2 linked regions of the Rhodovastum atsumiense genome follow. The protein of the gene in region 1 interacts with the protein of each later gene in a pairwise test. Links are inferred from orthologs where the notes say so. Each region holds a gene or a part of one and is shown in the gene's direction. Other genes may lie near its edges.

The links.
Region 2: the proteins of rpe (region 1) and NBY65_RS07250 interact in binary tests that used the Escherichia coli proteins (3 or more experiments, as listed by UniProt). The link is inferred for Rhodovastum atsumiense from one-to-one orthologs.

What each region holds. Positions count from the first base shown.
Region 1 is NZ_OW485601.1:3,398,337-3,410,103, reverse strand. The notes cover bases 4,453-7,322. They hold rpe (ribulose-phosphate 3-epimerase), read left to right. Parts: upstream 4,453-5,485; coding sequence 5,486-6,160; downstream 6,161-7,322. Other genes in these bases: NBY65_RS15510 (MFS transporter), read left to right, coding at 6,253-7,322; cbbX (CbbX protein), read left to right, coding at 4,575-5,483; NBY65_RS15525 (ribulose bisphosphate carboxylase small subunit), read left to right, coding at 4,453-4,575. Also shown: tkt (transketolase), read left to right, coding at 1-1,558; fba (class II fructose-bisphosphate aldolase), read left to right, coding at 1,577-2,656; NBY65_RS15530 (form I ribulose bisphosphate carboxylase large subunit), read left to right, coding at 2,682-4,139; more of NBY65_RS15525, read left to right, coding at 4,156-4,452; more of NBY65_RS15510, read left to right, coding at 7,323-7,437; NBY65_RS15505 (cupin domain-containing protein), read right to left, coding at 7,434-7,880; NBY65_RS15500 (hypothetical protein), read left to right, coding at 8,075-8,287; petA (ubiquinol-cytochrome c reductase iron-sulfur subunit), read right to left, coding at 8,381-8,941; NBY65_RS15490 (Spy/CpxP family protein refolding chaperone), read right to left, coding at 9,085-9,615; NBY65_RS15485 (glycosyltransferase), read left to right, coding at 10,281-11,767. UniProt on the Escherichia coli protein: Catalyzes the reversible epimerization of D-ribulose 5-phosphate to D-xylulose 5-phosphate.
Region 2 is NZ_OW485601.1:1,619,855-1,631,531, reverse strand. The notes cover bases 784-3,563. They hold NBY65_RS07250 (adenosine kinase), read left to right. Parts: upstream 784-1,559; coding sequence 1,560-2,567; downstream 2,568-3,563. Other genes in these bases: NBY65_RS07240 (hypothetical protein), read left to right, coding at 3,421-3,563; NBY65_RS07245 (hypothetical protein), read left to right, coding at 2,733-3,266; NBY65_RS07255 (EI24 domain-containing protein), read right to left, coding at 784-1,444. Outside these bases: NBY65_RS07260 (bactofilin family protein), read right to left, coding at 1-315; more of NBY65_RS07255, read right to left, coding at 779-783; more of NBY65_RS07240, read left to right, coding at 3,564-4,122; translational GTPase TypA, read left to right, coding at 4,260-6,092; NBY65_RS07230 (MFS transporter), read left to right, coding at 6,410-7,840; ergothioneine biosynthesis protein EgtB, read left to right, coding at 7,932-9,140; egtD (L-histidine N(alpha)-methyltransferase), read left to right, coding at 9,185-10,135; NBY65_RS07215 (hypothetical protein), read left to right, coding at 10,125-10,430; NBY65_RS07210 (DUF2934 domain-containing protein), read right to left, coding at 10,468-10,848; NBY65_RS07205 (phosphodiesterase), read right to left, coding at 10,944-11,677. UniProt on the Escherichia coli protein: Catalyzes the ATP-dependent phosphorylation of fructoselysine to fructoselysine 6-phosphate. Functions in a fructoselysine degradation pathway that allows E.coli to grow on fructoselysine or psicoselysine.

The sequences.
Region 1 (11,767 bases):
CGACCACTGGACCTACGTGATCGCCGGCGATGGCTGCCTGATGGAAGGCATCTCGCACGAGGCGGCCTCGCTCGCGGGGCATCTCGGGCTGGGGCGGCTGGTCGTGCTGTGGGACGACAACGGCATCTCCATCGACGGCCCGACCAGCCTGACCATCTCCGAGGACACGCCGAAGCGCTTCGCCGCCTATGGCTGGCACGTGCAGTCGGTGGACGGGCACGACCCCGCCGCCGTCGCCGCGGCGATCACCGCGGCCAAGGCGGATACGCGGCCCTCGCTGATCGCCTGCCGCACCACCATCGGCTACGGCGCGCCGACCAAGGCCGGCAAGGAGAGCAGCCACGGCGCCCCGCTGGGTGAGGCCGAGATCCTCGGCGCCCGCGACCGGCTGAACTGGCCGTTCCCGCCTTTCGTCATTCCCCCCGCGATCCAGCAGGCCTGGGCGGCGACGGGCGCGCGCGGACAGGCCGAGCGGCTGGCCTGGGAACAGCGCCTGGAGACGGCGGCGCCGCAGCGGCGCGCGGCCTTCGAGCAGGCGCAGCGCGGCACCCTGACCGAAGCCGCCACCGAGGCGCTCGCCGCGTTCCGCCGCAAGCTGGTGGAAACGAAGCCGTCGCTCGCCACCCGCAAGTCCAGCGAGGAAACGCTGAAGGTACTCGCCGGGGTGGTGCCGGAGCTGGTGGGCGGCTCGGCCGACCTGACCCATTCCAACCTGACCGTGGTGCACGGCCAGAAGCCGGTGGGGCCGGGCAGCTACGGCGGCAGCTACATCCACTGGGGCGTGCGCGAGCACGCGATGGCGGCGGGGATGAACGGCATCGCCCTGCATGGCGGGCTGATCCCCTATGGCGGCACCTTCCTGGTGTTCTCCGACTACGCCCGCGGCGGCATCCGCCTCTCGGCGCTGATGGGCGCGCGCGTGGTCTATGTCATGACGCATGACAGCATCGGCCTCGGGGAAGACGGGCCGACCCACCAGCCGATCGAGCACCTGATCTCGCTGCGCGCCATCCCCAACCTGCTGGTGTTCCGCCCGGCCGACGCGGTGGAGACGGCGGAAGCCTGGGAAGTGGCGCTGACCGAGGCGCACGCGCCCTCGCTGCTGGCGCTGTCACGGCAGAACCTGCCGACGCTGCGCACCGACGTCAGCGAGAACCTGACCGCCCGTGGCGGCTATGTGCTGGCCGAGGCGAGCGGGCCGCGCGCGATCACCATCCTGGCCACCGGATCGGAAGTGGTGCTGGCCATCGAGGCCCGGACCCGGCTGGAAGCCGAAGGCGTCCCCACCGCCGTCGTCTCCCTGCCGTGCTGGGAACTGTTCGAACGCCAGGACGCCGCCTGGCGCGCCGGGGTGCTCGGCACCGCCCCGCGCCTGGCGATCGAGGCGGCATCGACGCTCGGCTGGACGCGTTATGTCGCGAGCGAGGACGACGTCGTCGGCATGCGCGGCTTCGGCGCCTCGGCTCCGGCCCCGGCGCTCTACAAGGAATTCGGCATCACCGCCGACCGCCTGGTGGAGCTGGCCCGCGCGAAGCTGGCCCGCCCGGACGCCGCCTGAGAAAAGGGAGAACCCGATATGGCAATGATCAGCATGCGGCAGTTGCTGGACCATGCAGCGGAGCATGGCTACGGCGTGCCGGCCTTCAACATCAACAACATGGAACAGCTGCTCGGGATCATGGCGGCGGCAAGGCGCACCGACTCGCCGGTGATCATCCAGGCCAGCCGCGGCGCCCGCGCCTATGCCAACGACCTGATGCTGCGTCGGATGATGGAAGCAGCCACCGAGATCCATCCCGACATCCCGGTCTGCCTGCACCAGGACCACGGCGAGCAGCCGGCGACCTGTTTCTCGGCGATCCAGATGGGCTTCACCAGCGTCATGATGGACGGTTCGCTGGAAGCCGACGGCAAGACCCCCGCCAGCTACCAGTACAACGTCGAGGTCACCCGCAAGGTCACCGAGCTGGCGCATGCCGTCGGCGTCTCGGTGGAAGGCGAGCTGGGCTGCCTCGGCTCGCTGGAAAGCGGCCACGGCGAGCAGGAGGACGGGCACGGCGCCACCGGCAAGCTCTCCCGCGAGCAGCTGCTGACCGATCCCGCCCAGGCGGCCGATTTCGTCGCCGCGACCCAGGTCGATGCGCTGGCGGTGGCCATCGGCACCTCGCACGGCGCCTACAAGTTCAAGAGCAAGCCGACCGGTGAAGTGCTGGCGATGGACGTGGTGCGCGCCATCCACGAGCGCCTGCCCAACACCCACCTGGTCATGCACGGCTCCTCCTCGGTGCCGGAGGACCTGCAGGCCGAGTTCAACAAGTGGGGCGGCGAGATGCCGCAGACCTGGGGCGTGCCGGTCGAGGAGATCCAGCGCGGCATCAAGATCGGCGTGCGCAAGATCAACATCGACACCGATTGCCGCATCGCCATGACCGCGCAACTGCGCCGCATCGCCACCGAGAAGCGCGGCGAGTTCGACCCGCGCAACTTCCTCAAGCCCGCCATGGCGGAGCTGGAGAAGCTGTGCGCCCGCCGCTTCGAGGAATTCGGCACCGCCGGACAGGCCCCGAAGATCAGGCCGATCCCGCTCGCCGAGATGGCCCGCCGCTATCGCAGCGGCGCCCTTGCCGCCACCACCGCAGGCCCCCGCACCGCCTGATCAACCCGCCAGAAGGACACGTCACATGGCAGCAACGACCGAGAAGCGCAGCGCCGCCGACCGCTACAAGGCGGGGGTGATGCAGTACAAGGACATGGGCTACTTCGACCTCGACTACGAGCCGAAGGAAACCGACATCCTTGCCTGCTTCCGCATCACCCCGCAGGACGGGGTCGATCCGGAGGAAGCCGCGGCCGCCGTGGCCGGTGAAAGCTCCACCGCCACCTGGACGGTGGTGTGGACCGACCGCCTGACCGCCTGCGAGAAGTATCGCGCGCGTTGCTACCGGGTCGATCCGGTGCCGGGCAACCCCAGCCAGTGGTTCGCCTACATCGCCTACGACCTCGACCTGTTCGAAGCTGGCTCGATCGTCAACGTCTCTGCCTCCATCATCGGCAACGTCTTCGGCTTCAAGCCGCTGAAGGCGTTGCGCCTGGAGGACATGCGGATCCCGACCGCCTACGTGAAGACCTTCCAGGGCCCGGCCACCGGCATCGTCGTGGAGCGCGAGCGGCTGGACAAGTTCGGCCGCCCGCTGCTCGGCGCCACCATCAAGCCGAAGCTCGGCCTGTCGGGGCGCAACTACGGCCGCGTGGTCTACGAGGCGCTGAAGGGCGGACTTGATTTCACCAAGGACGACGAGAACATCAACAGCCAGCCCTTCATGCACTGGCGCGACCGCTTCCTGTACTGCATGGAGGCGGTCAAGCGCGCCGAGGCCGCGAGCGGCGAGGTCAAGGGCACCTACCTCAACATCTCCGCCGCCACCATGGAGGACATGTACGAGCGCGCCGAATTCGCCAAGGATCTCGGCAGCGTCATCGTCATGATCGACCTGGTGATCGGCTATTCGGCCATCCAGTCGATGGCGAAGTGGTGCCGGCGCAACGACATGATCCTGCACCTGCACCGCGCCGGGCATTCCACCTACACCCGGCAGAAGTCGCACGGCGTCAGCTTCCGCGTCATCGCCAAGTGGATGCGCCTCGCCGGCGTCGACCACATCCATGCCGGCACCGTGGTGGGCAAGCTGGAAGGCGACCCGGCCACCACCAAGGGCTACTACGACATCCTGCGCGAGGACTTCGTGCCGCAGCGCCTGGAACATGGCGTGTTCTTCGACCAGCCCTGGGCCTCGCTCGCCAAGACCATGCCGGTCGCCTCGGGCGGCATCCATGCCGGGCAGATGCACCAGTTGCTCGACCTGCTCGGCGAGGATTGCGTGCTGCAGTTCGGCGGCGGCACGATCGGCCACCCGATGGGCATCGCCGCCGGCGCCACCGCCAACCGCGTCGCCCTGGAAGCGATGATCCTGGCCCGCAACGAAGGCCGCGACATCCTGAACGAAGGCCCGCAGATCCTGGAGCGCGCCGCGCGCCACTGCCAGCCGCTCGCCCAGGCGCTGGAGGTCTGGAAGGACGTGACCTTCAACTACGCCTCCACCGACACGCCGGACTTCGTCCCCACCGCGACCCCCGCCTGACCCGGAGCCCCGCGCCATGCGTCTGACCCAAGGTACCTTCAGCTACCTGCCCGACCTGACCGACGAGCAGATCCGCGCCCAGATCGCCTACGCCCAGCGCAACGGCTGGGCGGTGAACATCGAATACACCGACGACGCGCATCCCCGGAACACCTACTGGGAGATGTGGGGCCTGCCGATGTTCGACCTCAAGGACCCCGCCGGGGTGCTGCACGAGATCGCGGAATGCCGGAAGGTCTTCGGCAATTCCTACATCCGCGTCTCGGCCTTCGACGCCACCCACGGCTGGGAATCGATCCGCCTGTCCTTCATCGTCAACCGCCCGGCCGAGGAACCCGGCTTCTTCCTTGACCGCAACGAGGTGAACGGCCGCAGCGTCAACTACACCGTCCGTCCCTACGCCGCCGCGGCGAAGCCGGCGGGCGAGCGCTACTGATGGGCGACGCGCCGCAAACCGTGGACCTCGGCCGCGCCTTCGCCGAATCAGGCGTGGGCGAGGTGCTGGCCCAGCTCGACGCCGAGCTGGTCGGGCTGGCACCGGTCAAGGCCCGTATCCGCGAGATCGCGGCGCTGCTGCTGGTGGACAAGCTGCGCCGGGAGCTGGGACTCTCGGCGCAGCCGCCGACCCTGCACATGTCCTTCACCGGCAACCCGGGCACGGGCAAGACGACGGTCGCGCTGCGCATGGCCGACATCCTGCACCGGCTGGGCTATGTGCGGTCGGGCCACCTGGTGGCGGTGACCCGCGACGACCTGGTGGGCCAGTACATCGGCCACACCGCCCCCAAGACCAAGGAGATCCTGAAGAAGGCGATGGGCGGCGTGCTGTTCATCGACGAAGCCTACTACCTGTACCGGCCGGAGAACGAGCGCGACTACGGCCAGGAAGCCATCGAGATCCTGCTGCAGATCATGGAAAACCGCCGCGACGACCTGGTGGTGATCCTCGCCGGCTACGCCGACCGCATGGACCGCTTCTTCTCCTCCAACCCCGGCTTCCGCTCGCGCATCGCCCACCACATCGACTTCCCCGACTACGCGCCCGCCGAGCTGATGCAGATCGGCCAGAAGATGCTCGCATCCCAGGGTTACCGTCTGAGCCCGGAGGCGGAAGCAGCCTTCACGCGTTATATCGACGCCCGCATGCAACAGCCCCACTTCGCCAACGCCCGCTCGATCCGCAACGCCCTCGACCGCGCCCGGCTGCGTCAGGCGGTGCGGCTGTTCGACCGCCGCGACCGGGCGCTCTCGGTCGAGGACCTGATGACGATCGAGGCGGGCGAGATCCTGGCGAGCCGCGTCCTCGCCGCCCCTGCCACGGGGCAACGCCCCACGGAGACGTAACAATGAGCGGCGTCCTGATCGCCCCCTCCATCCTCTCCGCCGACTTCGCCCGCCTTGGCGAGGAAGTGCGCGCCGTGGACGAGGCGGGCGCCGACTGGATCCACCTCGACGTGATGGACGGGCACTACGTGCCCAACATCACCTTTGGTCCGGAAATCGTGCGGGCCATCCGCAAGAGCACCGGCAAATGCTTCGACGCCCACCTGATGATCTCCCCGGTGGACGCCTACCTCGAAGCCTTCGCCAAGGCCGGATCGGACCGCATCACCGTCCACGTCGAAGCCACCACCCATCTCGACCGCACCCTGCAGGCGATCCGCGCCCTTGGGGTGAAGGCGGGCGTGGCACTCAATCCGGCAACGCCGGAATCCACCCTGGCCTACGTGCTCGACGCCGTCGACCTCGTGCTGGTGATGTCGGTCAACCCCGGCTTCGGGGGACAGAAATTCATCCCGTCCTGCGTCGATAAGATCCGGCGCATCCGCCAGATGATCGGCGATCGCGACATCCATATCGAAGTGGACGGAGGCGTCACGCCGGAAACCGCGCCACTGGTCGTCGGCGCGGGGGCGGATGCGCTGGTCGCGGGGTCGGCCGTGTTTGGGCGACCGCCCTACGCCAACGCTATCAAGGCGATCCGGGACGCGGCGACACCGGCCATCAATCAGGCGGCCTGAGAAGACTCCCGGGGCGCTGCCCCGGCCCCGGCAGGAGGCTTCGCCTCCTGCACCTCCACCAAGGGCAAAGCCCTTGGATCCCAGAGATATCCTTGAATACGCCCCTCCCGACCTGGCTGACCCTGCTGCTCGCCTCCGCCTGCGGGCTCATCGTCGCCAATATCTACTACGCCCAGCCCCTGATCGGACCCATCAGCCTCTCCCTCGGGCTCTCGCCCCAGGCCGCCGGACTGATCGTGACCATGACCCAGATCGGCTACGGCACCGGATTGCTGCTGATCGTGCCCCTCGCCGACCGGATCGAAAACCGCACCCTGGTGGTCTGCATCCTCGGGCTCGCCATTCTCGCCCTGCTGGGCGCCGGACTCTCCACCAGGCCGACACTCTTCCTTGCCACAGCCCTGCTGATCGGCCTCGGCTCGGTGGCCGTCCAGGTGCTGGTGCCCTACGCCGCCCACCTCGCCCCGGAAGCCACCCGCGGCCGCGTCGTCGGCAACGTCATGAGCGGGCTGATGCTGGGCATCATGCTCGCCCGCCCCGCCGCCAGCTTCGTCACCCACGCTTTGTCCTGGCACGCCGTCTTCATCATCTCGGCCATGGTGATGGCCGGACTGGCCACGGTGCTGCGATTCGCCCTGCCTCGCCGCCACCCCGGCAGCGGCCCGAGCTACGCCACCCTGCTGCTGTCGATGGGACGGCTGGCCCGCCATACCCCCATCCTGCAACGCCGCGCCTTCTACCACGCCTGCCTGTTCGGCACCTTCAGCCTGTTCTGGACCACGGTGCCGCTGCTGCTGGCCGGCCCGTTCCAGCTCTCGCAGAACGGCATCGCCCTGTTCGCCCTGGCCGGCGTGGCCGGCGCCATCTCCGCCCCGATCGCCGGCCGCGCCGCTGACCGCGGCTGGAGCCGCCCCGCCACCGGCGCCGCCATGCTGGGCACCGCCGCCGCCCTGCTGCTCTGCCTGACCGCCGACTCCGGCTCACCCATCGCCCTGGCCATCCTGGTGCTGGCGGCGATCCTGCTCGACTTCGCCGTAACCGCGAACCTCGTGCTCGGCCAACGCGCCATCTACAGCCTCGGTGCCGCCGTCCGCGGCCGGCTCAATGGCCTCTACATGGCCACCTTCTTCGCCGGCGGCGCCTTCGGCTCGGCCCTCGGCGGCTGGACCTACGCCCGGGGCGGCTGGCCACTGACGATCTGGGCCGGACTCGCCCTGCCCGCCCTGGCCCTGGCCGGCTTCCTCACTGAACTGCGCCCCCGCAGGCCACGGGCTTAGGCCGGCACCGGCCGCATCGCGTCCACGTTCGCCTCCAGCTCCGGCAACAACACGACGCTTTCCTGCTCGTTGGGGTCGGTGCGCGCGATCACCGCCACGCATTCCTCGGTCAGGCTGGGGTTGTACGGCAGATGCGGAACATTCGCCGGGATATAAAAGAAATCACCCGCGCGTACCACCGCATGATGTTCCAGCCGTTCGCCGTGCCACACATGCGAGACCCCTTCCAGGGCGTAGATCGCGGTTTCATGGGCCTCGTGCTTGTGCGCCCTGGCCCGCCCGCCCGGTGGGATCCGGACGATCTGCAGGTGGATGCCCCGGGCACCAACCGATCCCGCCGAGATTCCGACGGTGTAGGTCAGCCCCTGCTTCCCGATGAAACCCTCTCCGGCCCGGACAACCCGGCATTGCGGCGCCAGCGGAGGCGGCGTGGTGGCGGACATGCTCGTTCTCCTCGGACATTCCGTGCAAGGCCCCCGCAACCGGCGTGCCCCCCGATGGGGCACACCGATTGAGCCGCACCGGTCATGCCGGCAGAGGTAACGTCTGCTCCGAAGCGTGACATCCGTGACACGCCGATCCTGTCTGCGGGATATGATCGATGTCCCCGGAGGGGGATGTGGAAGGAGCGGAGGCCATGACGCGAACACGGGAACTTTATGAAAGTTCCAGCGGCGATCGCTGGCTTCTTGTCAGTGATCCCGACACGGAGCGGGTGTTCGTCCGGCACGAGCCCAACGTGGCCTCGGGCGGGCGGAGGAGCGAGATCGGGATCGGGGAGTTCCTGACCCGTGGCGGACACGGCCCCGAGCATCAGGCGCTGCTGCACCTGATCGCAACCCTGGTATGACCCGTGGCGGCGGGGTTTCCCGCCGCGCAGCGAGACTGGGGTGCAGGGGCCGTGTGGCCCCTGCCGGGTCCAGGGCAGCGCCCTGGCCTTGCCTTACCCGATCTGGATCTTGGTATCGCTGAGGAAGTCGTACGGCGGGATCGGCAGGTTGGCGGGTGCCGGCCCTTTGCGGATGCGTCCGGCGGTGTCGTACTGGCTGCCGTGGCAGGCGCAGAACCAGCCGCCGAAGTCGCCGCGTGGTTCGCTCGACTTGCTGCCGCCCGGCACGCAGCCGAGATGGGTGCAGACGGCGCTGGTCACCAGCCATTGCTCGTGGCCGTCCTTGACCCGGTCGGAGTCGGGGGCCGGGTCGCGCATGTCCGCGACAGGGGCTTCCTGGGCCATTTTGATCTCGGTTTCGGTGCGGTGGCGGACGAACACCGGCTTGCCCTGCCACATCACCACGATGCCCTGGCCCGGCTCGATCGGGGTCAGGTCGACCTCGGTCTGCGACAGCGCCAGCACATCGGCCGAGGGATTCATGCTGCCGACCAGCGGCCACACCACCGCCCCGGCCCCGATCGCGGCCGAGCTGGCCGCCATCAGCGACAGGAAGTCGCGCCGGGTTGGCTGGATTTCGGCATCAGGCCCCTGGCCGAGGGGAATCGCGGTCATGTCCGCTCCTTATTGCTGACCCGTGAAAACATGTGGGGGTGGCCGGCCCGGGTGGGCCGGGCCGGCGGCACCATCTCCAAACGAGATATATCTTATTCCGTTAGATATATCGCGCCAGGGATCATTGCAATGGTGATCTTGTGTTACGGCTTTTGCGGTGCGGGAGGCTGCATGCGTCCGCCACCCGGGCCGGGTCCGGGCGGGGTGATCAGGCCGGGCAGACGGGTGGCCGCCTTCGCCTGCTGTTCCGGCGTGAGGGAGGGCATCAGCGTATGCGCCGCTTCCTGCACCCTGCGATGCGCTTCCGTGTGGGATTCGAACATCTGGTTCATCATGGCCTGGCGATCTTCCCAACTCGCCGAGGGCATCGCCTGGAATACGTTGGCACGCATGCCCTGCATCTGGCCGGCCATGCTCTGCACCGTATCGGCATACTCGTTCCAGGCCGGTTCCTGGGCTGGGGTAATGCCCAGCTCGGTCTTGAGCCCTGCCAGGTAGCTGGCCGGGTCGTTCAGGCCGCGCCCGAAACCGGGGCCACCCCCCCGCCCCATGCCGCCGCCCATTCCGGGGCCGCCCCCCATTCCCGGCCCCATCGGCTGGGCCCACGCAATGGCCGTGCCCGCCAGCAACATGGGAATGGTGCCGAGGACAAGACGCCTGCTCATGCCGCGCATGAGATCCTCCTTCGCCTGAGCGTTGTTGTCGTTGCGGGATCCGGCTTGCCGTCGTTCCCGGCCGGCCGACGGCCCCGCGCGGGACGCAGGACCCGAGGGCATGGCAGATACCTTATCGCATAAGATATATCTAATTTCAAGATATATCTAATTTGGTCAGCAATGAGACTGCCCTGTGCGTCCCGCATACCCGGGCTCGCCTTGCGACCACGGCGATGACAGCGACAGGCCGCGGCACGCAAACCGGCCGGCCGGCCGGCGGGAGTGGTGGAACCAGCAGCACATCGGACCGGCAGCATCGCTGCGTCGCCCCGACCGGCCTGGCCGCAGAATTAATTTTCATGCGACAACGTTATTCGCCACCGACCCGATGGTACCATTTTGTTTGCAGCACGAATAAGTTTTGACTGCACCGGTTTTCATCTGATTTTGCCATCGTTCTGACCTGTGACTTGGCAAGGATCGGCAAAGCCTCCCAGGTATAGTTACGGGATTGCAGCAAACTATCGGCACAAGAGCGTTCGTGAAGGGTTGTTAGATTGATTTGATAATGGCAATGAATGCCAGGCCTTGGACAGAAGTGCCGGATTCAGGTCCGGCGACCTGTCCGATCCCGGCAGGCGCCACGGGGTGCCTGCGTTGAATGCAGGAGCGGATCAGCCGGAATGAAGACCAGTCAGGACCACGGTGCGGTTCGGGCGGGCACGGGACACGACGCCGTCACGAGCGCCAGGACACCACGCCGCCTGCTGCTGTTGGACCCCGCCCGCCAACATGCCAGGGACGAAGAGCAAAATGACGCCCTGGCACTGATCCGCGATTTCGTCGCCGCGGGCTGGCAGATCGAGTGGGTTATCGATCGCGCCGATCCCCTGCCCGCCCTGCCTGGCCAGCCCGGCGTCACCATCCACCGCCTGCTCGCAGCCAACCGGATCAGGCCGGAGCTGCGGCTGATCCGTCGGGACGCCACCGCCTGCGACTCGCCGCCGGCCGACGCGGCGGCCGCCGACAGCACGCAGGAAACCTTGGTCTCCCGCCTGGATGCCTGGGCGCGCCAAACCTGGAAGACCAGCACCGGAATCCCGGCACGCCTGCTGGCGCTGGGGGTCTGGGTGCTGATCCGGCTGCAGTACCGCATCCGGCGGCTGTTCGCGACGGCGACCTACCATCTGCGGCACCGGGCCAGGCAATTCGCCGCGTGCCTGCTGGACCGCCCCGCCCGGCTGGTCCGGCGCCTGCTCGGCGCGGTCGCGGTCCGGGCGCGGCAACGCCTGCACGCGCTGGTCCACCTGCCCGTCCTGGCGCCTGTCGCCCCGGTGCTGCGCCACCTGTACCGCACCCTGACCGGCCCGGCCGAGACGACGGACAGCACGCCGGCCGGCGCGACGCCCGGCCCGGGGAATGCCACGGCGCTGGTCCGTGACGCGGCCGACCGGGCCCGACTGGTCGCCCTGCTCAGGGGCATGGGGCCGGATGACCTCGTCCTCATGCCCGCCGCCGAGCCGATCCATCTCGAACTGCTGCTGCAATTGCTGCCGCATCTCGACCTGGACACGCCGCTGCGCGCGACGTTGCACCTGCTGCTGACCCCCCACCCCCGTCTCGACATCGGCCCCGGCGAGCTGGATGCCGCCACGCTGGGCCGGCGGCTTGCCACCGGCTGTCCGTTCCGCAGGCTGATCCTGCATGCCGCGACCGAAGCCGAAGCCGCGCGGCTGCAGGAGGCATTGCGGCTGCCGGTCTTCGCCCTTCCCGCCGGGACGGCTCCGGCGACGGGCGCCCCCCCGACGCGGGTGGAGGCGAGACTGCGGGCCTTCACCAGCCCGTCCGGCACCTCGGTCTGCATCGACGCGTTCGGGCCGGTCGCGCTGGTGGTCAGCGCGCTCTGGGGCCGGGTCGGCAGCTCCGCCATCTTCGACGCGCAGCTCCGCCACCTGATCGACCATGGCTATCTGGTGGTGCGCCTGCTGGTGGAGCACTGGCCGCACCGCGAGCCGCAGCGCAGCCGGCGCATCTCGGCCTTCCTCTCCGAGAATTTCGAGAACGTGCGGCCGCATCTGCACATCGTTGCCGAGCGCGACGACCGCGCCGCCTCGATCGCGCGCATGGTCCGCTCCGCCGCGTTCCGGGCGGCCTCGGTGGTGACGCGGGT
Region 2 (11,677 bases), 1.8 Mb from region 1 along the record:
GTCGATGGTGCCGGCGACCTCGGCGTCCTCGACCTCGACCTCGCCCTTGAACACGCCGCCGGGGGAGACCACCAACTCGGCGGCCTGGATCATCGAGGCCTCGACCGTGCCCTCGACCACCAGGCGCTCGGCATCCTGCACCGTGCCCTGCAGCGAGATGCCACGGCCGACCACGAGCGTGCGGCGCTCGGTCGGCTCACGCACCTGCGGGCGCACCGGGGCCATGCCGGGGCGTGGCACGCCGGACCCTGGCTGCGGCTGCGGCTGGATCCCGACGGGTGCAGTGGGATTGGCGGCGAACGGCGCGCGGCTCATGGGCGGAGCCTCCTTCGGCGGAGCAGGGCGAAACGGGGGAACACCGAGGCCGGAATCGGTCGAACGCGTCGCGTCGTCCGGTCCGGGGGCCGCGTTTCCGGCCGGGCGCACCTGGTCCTGCCCACTGGCCGGGGCATTCAGGGTCGGCTCGGCAGCCGGGGCTTCATCGGGTTTGCGGCGCTTGAACACGAGGGCTCCGATTCACTCGGGTGAACGTTGGCGCCGTTGGCCTATCACAGTGGTGCGCGGGCGAACAACCAGGACGTGAAGATGGATTGAGTGCTGGAACGAGCACTGCGTTGCAATCATGACTGGACTGCAGCCGGTTCGGAGAAACAGGCACACAATTGCATTACCTCTTTCCATCTCCGGCGCCACCGATATTGGGCCATGGCGCGGCCGGATCGGGTGTCAATGCTCGGTGCGTGCCATGATCGTGTCATGGGGGAAGCCGAACCGGGTATCAGTCGCGGGCGTGCAGCACATGCACCATCGCCGCCGTGCCCAGGACCGGCGCGAGCAGGTTGAGCAGCGGTATCACACCCATCGCCGCCATCAGGCCCCCTTGCACGATCACCGCCCCACGCTGGCGCCGGTACAGCGCGGTGGCGGTGTCCCGGTCCATGCGGCGCATCGCCACCGCCACGAACAGCCCGCGGCCGATCGCCCAGGCGGCGATCAGCCAGCCCAGCACCAGACCGATTCCAGGCAGCAGCAGCGACAGCAGCAGCGCCACCACCTGCAGCGCCAGCACCCGCGCGCCGAGCGCGATGCCGTCCCATATCTGCACGCTCAGGGCGGCCGGGCGGGCCGGCGGGATGGCGGGGTAGTAGCGGTGTTCCACCGCGTCGGCCACGCGATCGACGAACAGGCTCGCGATCACGGTCGCGACCGGCAGGAACAGGAACAGCGCCAGCAGCCCGCCGCCCACCGGGCCGGCGGCATAGCCGAGCCAGCCGGCCCAGTTCGGCCCCCAGCTCTGCCCGGCCTCGTGCCCGGCCCAGGCCAGCAGCCCCGCCACCGCCGCGAAGGCCAGCACGGCCCAGGCGATGCTGCGCAGCACCACGCCCAGGAACACCGGGTCGTCGAGCTGGGACACGGCGCGGATCGGGGGCAGCAGCAGCGTCATGATGAACTCCGGTGAGTGTGGGGGCCGGGCGGGCGGGTTGCGGGGGCGCGGGTTGCGGGGCAGGGGGGCGGGTGATAGGCGGGGCGCGACCCCGCCCGTGGAGATCCTGCAGCACATGACAAGTTCCGCGCCCGCCGGAAAGGCCCGCTTCGACATCCTTGGCATCGGCAACGCCATCGTGGATGTGGTCGCGCCGGTGCACGAGGCGTTCCTCTCGAAGCACGACATGCACAAGGGCGCGATGGCGCTGATCGACGAAGCGACCGCCGAGCGCCTCTATGCCGACCTGCCGGCTGGCCAGGAGAGCAGCGGCGGCTCGGTGGCGAACAGCTGCGCCGTCGCCGCGGCGCTCGGCGCGCGGGTGGCGTTCCTCGGGCGGGTGGCCGACGACCAGCTCGGCCAGGTGTTCCGCCACGACATCGCCGCGGCGGGCGTGCATTTCCCGACCCCGCCGCTGGCGGGCGGAGCCTCCACGGCACGCTGCCTGATCGCGGTGACGCAGGACGGGCAGCGCACCATGAACACCTATCTGGGTGCCTGCGTGGCGTTCGGGCCGGACGAGGTGGACGCGGCGCTGGTGGCGGAGTCGGCCATCACCTACCTGGAAGGCTACCTGTTCGATCCGCCGGCGGCGCAGGCGGCCTTCCGCAAGGCCGCCGCCGCGGCGCATGCGGCGGGGCGGCAGGTGGCGCTGTCACTGTCGGACGCGTTCTGCGTGAACCGCCATCGCGACGGCTTCCGCGAGCTGGTGGCCGGGCATGTGGACATCCTGTTCGCCAACGAGGCCGAGATCTGCGCCCTGTACCAGTGCGACAGCTTCGAGGCGGCGGCCGCGTCGGTGCGGGGCGAGGTGGCGCTGGCGGCGCTGACCCGCAGCGAGGCCGGCAGCGTGATCCTGCGCGGCGCCGAGACGGTGACCGCCGCGGCGGTGCCGACCGAGGTGGTGGACACCACCGGCGCGGGCGATGCCTATGCCGCGGGGTTCCTGGCGGCCTACACGGCCGGGCGCTCGCTCGCTGCCGCCGCGCGGCTGGGCAGCATCGCCGCAGCCGAGGTGATCAGCCATTACGGCGCCCGGCCGCAGCGCGAACTGGCCGGTGAGATGGCGGCGCTGGCGGATTGATGGCCAGGGGGGCCGGGCCCGTCCCGGTCCCCGCCGGTGCGTGCCGTTCGCCCGGACGTTGTTTCAGACTGTATCAGAACCCATCGAGGCGTTTCGGCGTTCCCTGTCTGCCGGACCCGGGTGAATTTCCCCGGGTCCGGCGACGCTTTCACGGGAGAACGCCGAATGCACAAAGTGCTTCTCGCTTCGGTCGCGCTGCTCGCGCTGACCGCAGGTGGCGTGTCGGCACAGCGCGCGGGCGACGCCAGCCCCGAGCAGTTGCTGCGCAACGCGCAGGACGCCCTGCAACACCATCGTACCGCCGCGGCCTCGGAGGCGCTGGAGCGGGCCGAGACCCGCCTGCTCGACCGCTCGGTGGTGGGATCGGCCGCCGACCAGCCGGATGCCAGCCCGATGATCGAGAATATCACGGCGGCCCGGCAGGCGCTCGGACGCGGCGATTTCAACGGTGCCAGCCAGCAGGTGGACCAGGCGCTCGCGGCGGGCGGGGGCACCGGCATGAACCCGGCCCCGGCCGCATCGGCCATGCCGCAGGGCGGCCCGGGCATGCCCAATAACATGCCTGATAATATGCGCGGGACCGAGGATGGCGCCCTGGGCGCCGGTGGTGCCGCCGGCACGGCGGGTGGCATGCAGCAGCCTTATAGTGGGTCCGCCACCCCCGTTCCCGCGGGCGAGCCGGCCGGCACAGGTCAGTAGCCACAGCGGCCCGGGCCTTCGTCGGATGCATGCCGGAGGCCCGGTTCGCGACGCCGTGACATGTCCGGGTGAACCGTTTCGGCGCTCTGGTCGTTGGGGGGGTGACGCGCCCGCCTGCAGGCGGGCGCATCGCACTCGCAAGGGAGAATGCCAGATGCGCAATCTGCTTCTTGCCTCGGCGGCCCTGCTGGGGCTGGCCGTGGGGGGCGCTTACGCCCAGACGACCTCGCCCGGGCTGGGCAACGCCTCCCCGTCCGGCAGTGGCACCGGGCTCCAGGATCAGGGAAGCGGCGCCTGGACCGGCGGCACCGCGCCGCGCAGCAACCGGTCGAGCAATACCGGCACGGGTGACGTGCACAGCACCCAGGCCCAGCGCCTGCCCACCCCCCGTGTCGGCACCGACGCCGATCCCGACCAATACCTGCGGGCGGCCCAGACCGCGATCACCCAGCGCCGCACCGGCGCCGCCCAGGAAGCGCTGGAACGGGCGCAGACGCGTCTGCTCGACCGCGCGGTGGCGCCCTCGCTCGCGGCCGAGCCGGTCGCCGATCCGCTGGTCCAGCAGCTCTCCGATGCGCGCCAGGCGCTGGGCCGCGGCGACCTCGCCGGGGCCAACCGCATCATCAACCAGGTGCTGGCCGTGTCCGGGGGGACGGAAGCGGGAGGCGGCAGTCGGGCCGGCCTGGGACCCGCCGACACCGGCAGCCCGGTCGGGGGCGGCGCGCTCGGGGCGGGCGGTGGCGCCGGCATCGGTCCGGGCGGCGGCATGGGCGCCGACGGCAGCGGCATCGGTGGCCCGGGCGGAGGGGCGGGGACGGGCGAGCCCACGGTCGGCACGCCGGGATACCCGCGCTGATGATCTGAGCTGCCGGATCGGGACTCGAAAATCGCGTCCCGATCCACTATCTGGGGGCCAGAGCTTGGCGGGCCGTCGCGGGGGAACCCTTTCGCGACGGCTCTTGCCGCATGCGACAAAACCTCCCGAAGGCCCCAATGGACATCCGCAACATCGCGATCATCGCCCATGTCGATCATGGCAAGACCACGCTGGTCGACCAACTGCTGCGGCAGTCCGGTGCCTTCCGCGAGCACCAGCAGGTTGCCGAACGCGCGCTCGACCGCAATGACCTCGAGCGCGAGCGCGGCATCACCATCCTGGCGAAATGCACCTCGGTGGTGTGGCACGACACCCGCATCAACATCGTCGACACCCCCGGCCACGCCGATTTCGGCGGCGAGGTGGAGCGCATCCTCGGCATGGTGGATGGCGCCATCGTGCTGGTGGACAGCGCCGAGGGTGTGCTGCCGCAGACCAAGTTCGTGGTCGGCAAGGCGCTGGCGCGCGGGCTGCGGCCGATCGTGGTGGTGAACAAGATCGACCGCCAGGACGCCCGCCCCGACGAGGTGCACGAGGAGGTGTTCGACCTGTTCGCCGCCCTCGGCGCCACCGACGCACAGCTTGACTTCCCGATGCTGTACGCCTCCGGCCGTCAGGGCTGGGCGGACGTGGCGCTGGAAGGGCCGCGCAAGGACCTCTCGGCGCTGTTCGACCTGGTGCTGCGCCACGTGCCGGCGCCCGTGCTGGATACCGAGGCGCCCTTTGGCATGGTCGCCTCCATCCTCGACTACGATAACTACCTGGGCCGCGTGCTGACCGGCCGGGTCGAGCAGGGCCGCGCCCGGGTGAACATGCCGGTGCGGGTGCTGCGCGCCGACGGCTCGGTGGTGGAGATCGGGCGACTGACCAAGCTGATGTCTTTCCGCGGGCTGGAGCGCGTGCCGGTGGAAGAGGCGGAGGCGGGCGACATCATCGCCGTCGCCGGGCTCGCGGAGGCGACCGTGCCGGATACCATCGCCGCGCCCGAGCTGCCGGCGGCACTGCCGGCGATCCCGGTCGATCCGCCGACCCTGGCCATGACCTTCCGCATCAATGACGGTCCGCTCGGCGGGCGCGAGGGCAAGAAGGTCACGTCGCGCCAGATCCGCGACCGCCTGCTGCGTGAGGCCGAGGGCAACGTCGCCATCCGCATCACCGAGAGCAGCGAGAGCGAGGCTTTCGAGGTCGCCGGGCGCGGCGAACTGCAGCTCGGCGTGCTGATCGAGACCATGCGGCGCGAGGGCTTCGAGCTGACCATCGGCCGCCCGCGCGTGCTGACCCGCCAGAATCCGGAGACAGGCGAGCGCGAGGAGCCGATGGAAGAGGTGCTGGTCGATGTCGACGAGCCCTATACCGGCATCGTCGTGGAAAAAATGAGCCTGCGCAAAGGCGAGATGCAGGACATGCGCCCCTCGGGCGGCGGCAAGGTGCGGCTGACCTTCCTGATGCCGAGCCGCGGCCTGATCGGCTACCACGGCGAGTTCCTGACCGACACCCGTGGCACCGGCATCATGAACCGGCTGTTCCACGGCTACGGCCCCTGGAAGGGCACGATCGAGGGGCGCCGAAACGGCAGCCTGATCAGCACCGAGAATGGGGAAGCGGTGCAGTACGCGCTGTTCTACCTGCAGGAGCGCGGCACGCTGTTCGTCGATCCCGGCGACAAGGTGTACGTGGGCATGATCCTGGGCGAGCACTCGCGGGACAACGACCTCGAGGTCAACCCGATCAAGGAGAAGAAGCTCACCAATATCCGGGCCGCGGGCAAGGACGAGGCGTTGCTGCTGACCCCGCCGCGGCGGATGTCGCTCGAACAGGCGATTGCCTATATCGAGGATGACGAGCTGGTGGAGGTGACCCCGTCCGCCGTGCGCCTGCGCAAGCGCTACCTCGACCCGCACGAGCGCAAGCGTTTCGAGCGGCGGGTGGAGAGCGACGCGGTCGCCTGAGGTCTTCCCCGATCTGGTTTCATGCGATGGCCGGGCCTGTCCCGGCCATTTGCATGTACACGGCCGGCTTGTGGCGGGGGGATTGCGGCGCCTCCGCCACAGTACGCGCAGGGCGCGTGCCGGTCGTGAGGCGATCGGCTTGCAGTTGCTTCCGGCCGTGTGGTAACAAATTCGTCAATCACAGGGAGGTGATCTTGCGACGAGGCAAGTAAGATCGCCTGGGAAGATGCGCTCGCTGGCAGTTCTCTTCGGAAGATAGTCCCGAAATGCCATGCGTCGGCTCTGGTTCCTGGCGGCAACGTCGAGGAGAGCAGACCATGCAGCGTGCGAACACGATCAACGGCCTTGTCTTTCCCGGCGACGGGCAGGAACGACTCAATTTCCTCACGGCGGCGCTGCTGACCGGCTTCGGGCCGTTCATCGTCGTCTATCTCACCCGGCAAGGCTGGAGCCCGGCCGAGATCGGCTGGGCGGTGACGACCGCCACCGTGGCGGCGATGGCCGGCCAGGTGCCGGCCGGGGTGTTGGTGGACCGCCTGCCCTGCAAGCGATGGGCGGCAGGGGGAGCACTGATCGCCATCGGCGTGGCCGCCGCCCTGCTGGCCTCCTGGCCAGGGCTGGTGCCAGGGCTGTTCGCCAGTGTGGTGCAGGGGTTCGGTGGCTGCCTGCTCGGGCTGGCGCTGGCGGGGATCGCCGTCGGGTCGGTGGATCGCGGGGCCCTGACATTGCGGTTGGCGCGCAATCTGCGGTTCAGCGCCGCGGGGAACGCGTGCGGCGCCGTGGTGATGGGCGGTTGCGGCATGCTGCTGTCCCCGGCGTCGGTGCTGTGGTTGGCCGCGTTGCTGTGCCTGCCCTGCCTGCTGGTGCTGCGGGCGATGCCCGCGTCCGGCCCCGCTTCCGGCCACACCCCGGCATCGTCGCGAGATCCCCGCCCGAAGCTGTGGCCCTCCGATTGTCCGGGGATGTTGCCCTTCGCCGCGGTGGTGGTGCTGTTCCAGTTCGGCAATGCCGCGCTGCTGCTGCTCAAGGCCGCTGACCTCGGGGCCGCCGAAGGCGCGCGCGCCAGCCTGGTCGTGGCCGGCTGCATCGTGCTGCCGCAACTCACCATGATCATGGTGTCCCCCTTGCTCGCCCGGGCCACGGAACTTTGGGGCAGGCGCCATGTCATGGCGCTGGCCCTGGCCATGCTGCCCTTGCGCGCCCTGCTGTTCGCGGTGGTGAGCGACCCGATGGTGCTGGTGCTGGTGCAGGCACTCGACGGCATCAGCGGCGCGGCCTTCGGCCTGCTGGTACCATTGACGGTGGCCGACCTGACCCGTGGCAAGGGGGGGTTCAACGTGGTCGCGGCGGCGATCGGCCTGGCCGGCGGGATGGGGGCGGCGCTCAGCGCCGGCTGCGGCGGCAGCCTGGCGGCGGTGGTCGGCACCACCCCGGCCTTCCTGGCCTTCGCCGTGATCGGCCTGGCCGCAGTCGGGCTGTATGCGATGGTGGTCGGCCCGGCGCCGGTGATCCGGCCGAACCGGGTGCCCGGCAATGCGGCGATCGCTTCGGGCGGCCGGAAGGCACCGGGGGCGACCGGCCGGTCGGGAGGCAGGCCGGGGCTGGCCGAGCGCGTCCGTTCCGGAGGGGGCTGGCGCCATGCCATGGCGCCGAAGCAGAAGGCCCCGGGCCCCTTGCTGCCGATGCCCCCCGCCGCCCCGCCGTCTCCTTCCGCTTCATTGCTGCCGGTGCGCAGCCAGGCGGCATAGATCCCCCGCCGCCCCGGCCGCGGGCTGCACAAAGCACGGCATCACTGGTGAGCGGGCGCAACCGGGGTCGGGGCGTATCGTTTGTCGGGCCATGCAGTTCGCAGCACCCCCCGCGCACGCGGCATCAACATCCTCGGCCGAGCGGCTGCTTGCCGAGTACCAGATCGTCCGGGGGCACACCGAACGCCTCGCCGCCGCGCTGACCCCGGAGGATCAGTGCGTCCAGTCCATGCCGGATGCGAGCCCGGTGAAATGGCATCGTGGTCACACCACCTGGTTCTTCGAGGAGTTCGTGCTCGGCCCGCATGCGCAGGGGTATGCGGGGTTCGATGCGGCCTGTCGCTTCCTGTTCAACTCCTATTACGACACCGTCGGTCCCCGGCAGCCGCGACCTCGCCGCGGATTGATCACGCGTCCCTCGGCCGGGGAGGTCGGGCGCTATCGGGCGCATGTCGACCAGGCCATGGCCGCGCTGATCGGGGCGGGCGAGGCGCCGGGCGCGCTGGTGCTGCTGGGCCTGCAGCACGAGCAGCAGCACCAGGAATTGCTGGTCACCGACATGATGCACGCCTTCGCCGCCTCGCCGCTGGCCCCCGCGGTGCTGCCCGGCTGGCGTGAGCCGGCCGGCATGGAGGGGGAAGCAGGCTGGCTGGATCTGGCCGGTGGGCTCGCCACCATCGGCCATCGCGGCGGCGGGTTCCGTTTCGACAACGAGACTCCCTCGCATCTGGCCTTGCTGCGCCCCTATCGGCTGGCGGATCGCTGCGTGCGCAACCGCAACTGGCTGGAATTCATGCAGGACGGCGGCTACCGCACACCGACGCTGTGGATGTCGGATGGCTGGGAGGTGGTGCAGCGGGAAGGCTGGACCGCGCCGCTTTACTGGCGGGACAACGAGGCCGGATGGGCGCAGATGGGGCCGGGCGGGCTGGCGCCGCTCGATCCCCGGGCGCCGGTGCGGCATGTGAGCTGGTACGAGGCCGACGCCTTCGCCCGCTGGGCCGGCGCGCGATTGCCCACCGAGGAGGAGTTCGAGCATGCACTCGGGCTGGTGGCGCTGCACGAGGTCACCGGGCATGTCTGGCAGTGGACCGCCTCGCCCTACCGTCCCTATCCGGGCTTCGTGCCGGCTGCCGGGGCGATCGGCGAGTACAACGGAAAATTCATGGTCAACCAGATGGTGTTGCGCGGCGGATCCTTCGCCAGCCCCCCCGGTCACGCCCGCCCGACCTACCGCAACTTCTTCCATCCCGACCGGCGTTGGCAGGTGAGTGGCCTGCGCCTGGCCCGGGACGCCTGATCATTCCGGGCAAATAACAACAGAAACAGAACGGGAGAGAGGACATGCTCGACATGTCCGGCACGCTCGACGCCGCGGTCGCGGCGGAGGCGCTGGCGGGACTCGGGCGCAGCCCGAAGACCTTGCCGGCCAAGCTGTTCTACGATGCCAAGGGGTGCGCGTTGTTCGACGCCATCACCCGCCTGCCCGAATACTACCCGACCCGCACCGAGCTGGCCTTGTTGCACGCGACCGTGCCTGCGATCGCGCGGAGGGTGCCGCCGCGCAGCGTGCTGGTCGAGTACGGCGCGAGCAGCGAGGACAAGGCCGAAATCCTGCTCGAATGGCTGCAGGCTCCGGCGGCCTACGTGCCGATCGACGTGGCGGCTGCCGCCCTGGCGGCGCTGCGCCGGCGCATGCAGGCGCGCCTGCCGGTGCATCCCCTGGTCGCGGATTTCCTCCGCCCGCTGGTGCTGCCGCGCGAGGTCGCGGGTCACCCGGTGTTCGGCTTCTTTCCCGGATCGACCATCGGCAATCTCGAGCCCGATGTCGCCATCTGCTTCCTGCAGCAGGTGCGCGACACACTCGGCGCCGGGGCGCTGTTCCTGGTCGGCGTGGACCTGCGCAAGGACCCGGCGGTGCTGATCCCGGCCTATGACGATGCCGCCGGGGTGACGGCGGCCTTCAACCTCAATCTGCTGGCGCGGCTCAACCGCGAGGCCGGCGCGGCGTTCGACCTGTCTTCCTTCGTCCATGACGCCCGCTGGAACGAGCAGGAGGGACGCATCGAGATGCATCTGGTCAGCCTTCGCGCGCAGACCGTGCGCGTCGCCGGGCACAGCGTGCGTTTCGAGGCCGGCGAGAGCATCCATACCGAGAACAGCTACAAGCACACTGTCGGGGGCTTCATCGCCCTGGCCGCGCGCGCGGGCTGGCGCAGCGCCGGGCTGTGGCGCGATGCCGCCGGCCTGTTCTCGCTGCATCTGTTGACCACGGAGGATCGGGATGAAGCATGAGCTGCGGGCGGCACTTTGCGGGGTCGCCGCCGCCGGGATTCTGTTCATCGCCGCGCCGGCGGCCGCGCAGGGACCGGCGCCGGGATCGCGCGCCGATACCCCGACGGCACCGCCATCGAAGAATGAGGGATCGATGGGCGGAGATGCCGGCAGGCCCCAGGGCGGCGTGATCACGCCGCCGGCGCATGTCGATCCTGACATCGCCCGGCAGCCGCCGCCCGACACCAGGTTTCCGCTGCCTGTGATTCCGCCTCCGGGCACGCCCGGTGGCGATCAGAGCGTCAGGCCGAAATAGGCCGGCGAGACGCGGGCCGACGAGAGTCGGCCACGGGTCAGGTCTTCTTTTTCGCCGTCGGCTTGCCGGCGGTCTTGGTCGGGGCCTTGCTGGTCTTGGCGGCCGCGGCCTTCACCGGAGGCGTCGCTTTCGCGGGGGGCGGCGCCACGGGCTCGGCGACGGACGCAGTGGCCGCCGGGGCCGGAGCGGATGTGCGCGCCGCAGGCGAAGTCGCCGGTGGCGTTGCCTCGGCCGGTTTCGTCGCGGCGGGTGCGGGCGTTGCGGTCACCGGCGTCGGGACATGCCCGTTATGGACGGGTTCCGCCTCGACCTGCTGGCGGGCGGCGTACCAGAATTCATGGTCGCGTCCGTCCGGACGGCCGGCTTCTTCCCACAGGCGATAAGCGAGATCGCGGGTGCGCTGTTCCAGATCAGCCATCATCGCTCCTCGATGCATGTTGAGACTCGCGCGCCATGATGGGGCAGGCGGGGGGGTAATGCGAGGGTCTCATGCATGCGGGCGTGCCCGTGAGGTCAAATTGGGTCCGGAATGAAGGGAAACGGGCCGGGATAGCGTTCAACGAAGGCGGTATGCGACACGATGCCGCCGCCGGCGATCTGCACGTGGAGCTGGAAGGCCGGCGGCTCGAGTCGCCACGCGGAGGGTTTGTCGTCGAACAGATCGAGCTCGACGATATGCGCGACCCCCGGACCCACCGAGGCGATGGCCTGCGCGACATTGCCGGTGATGACGCGATGATGGTGGCCGCAGATGATGCGCTGCACCTGCCGGTGCCGCGCCACCACCGCCGCGAAGGCGGCCGGGTCGCGCAGGATGATCCGGTCCATGTGGCCGACGCCGCAGGCGAAGGGGGGGTGGTGCATGCCGATCATGGTCGGCCGGTCCGGCGCCGCCGCCAGGGTCGCCTCCAGCCAGGCGAGGCGTTCGGCGCAAAGCTCGCCTTCGGTGCGGCCGGGGATCAGCGTGTCGAGCATCACCAGCCGGACCGGCAGGTCCTCCACCACATACTGGACGAAACGGGGATGGCTGGTCACGCCGGGCAGGTGCGCGAGTTCGCTGCGCAGGACCTCGCGATCGTCGTGATTGCCGGGCACCACATACACTGGCATGTCGATCAGCCGTGCCAGCATCCCGGCGAAGTTGCGGTATTCGGCGGCCAGCCCGTTCGCGGTCAGGTCGCCGGTGATCACCACCGCATCCGGCCGCGGCCGGAAATCGCGCACGGCGAGCAGCGCCCGCTCGGTGA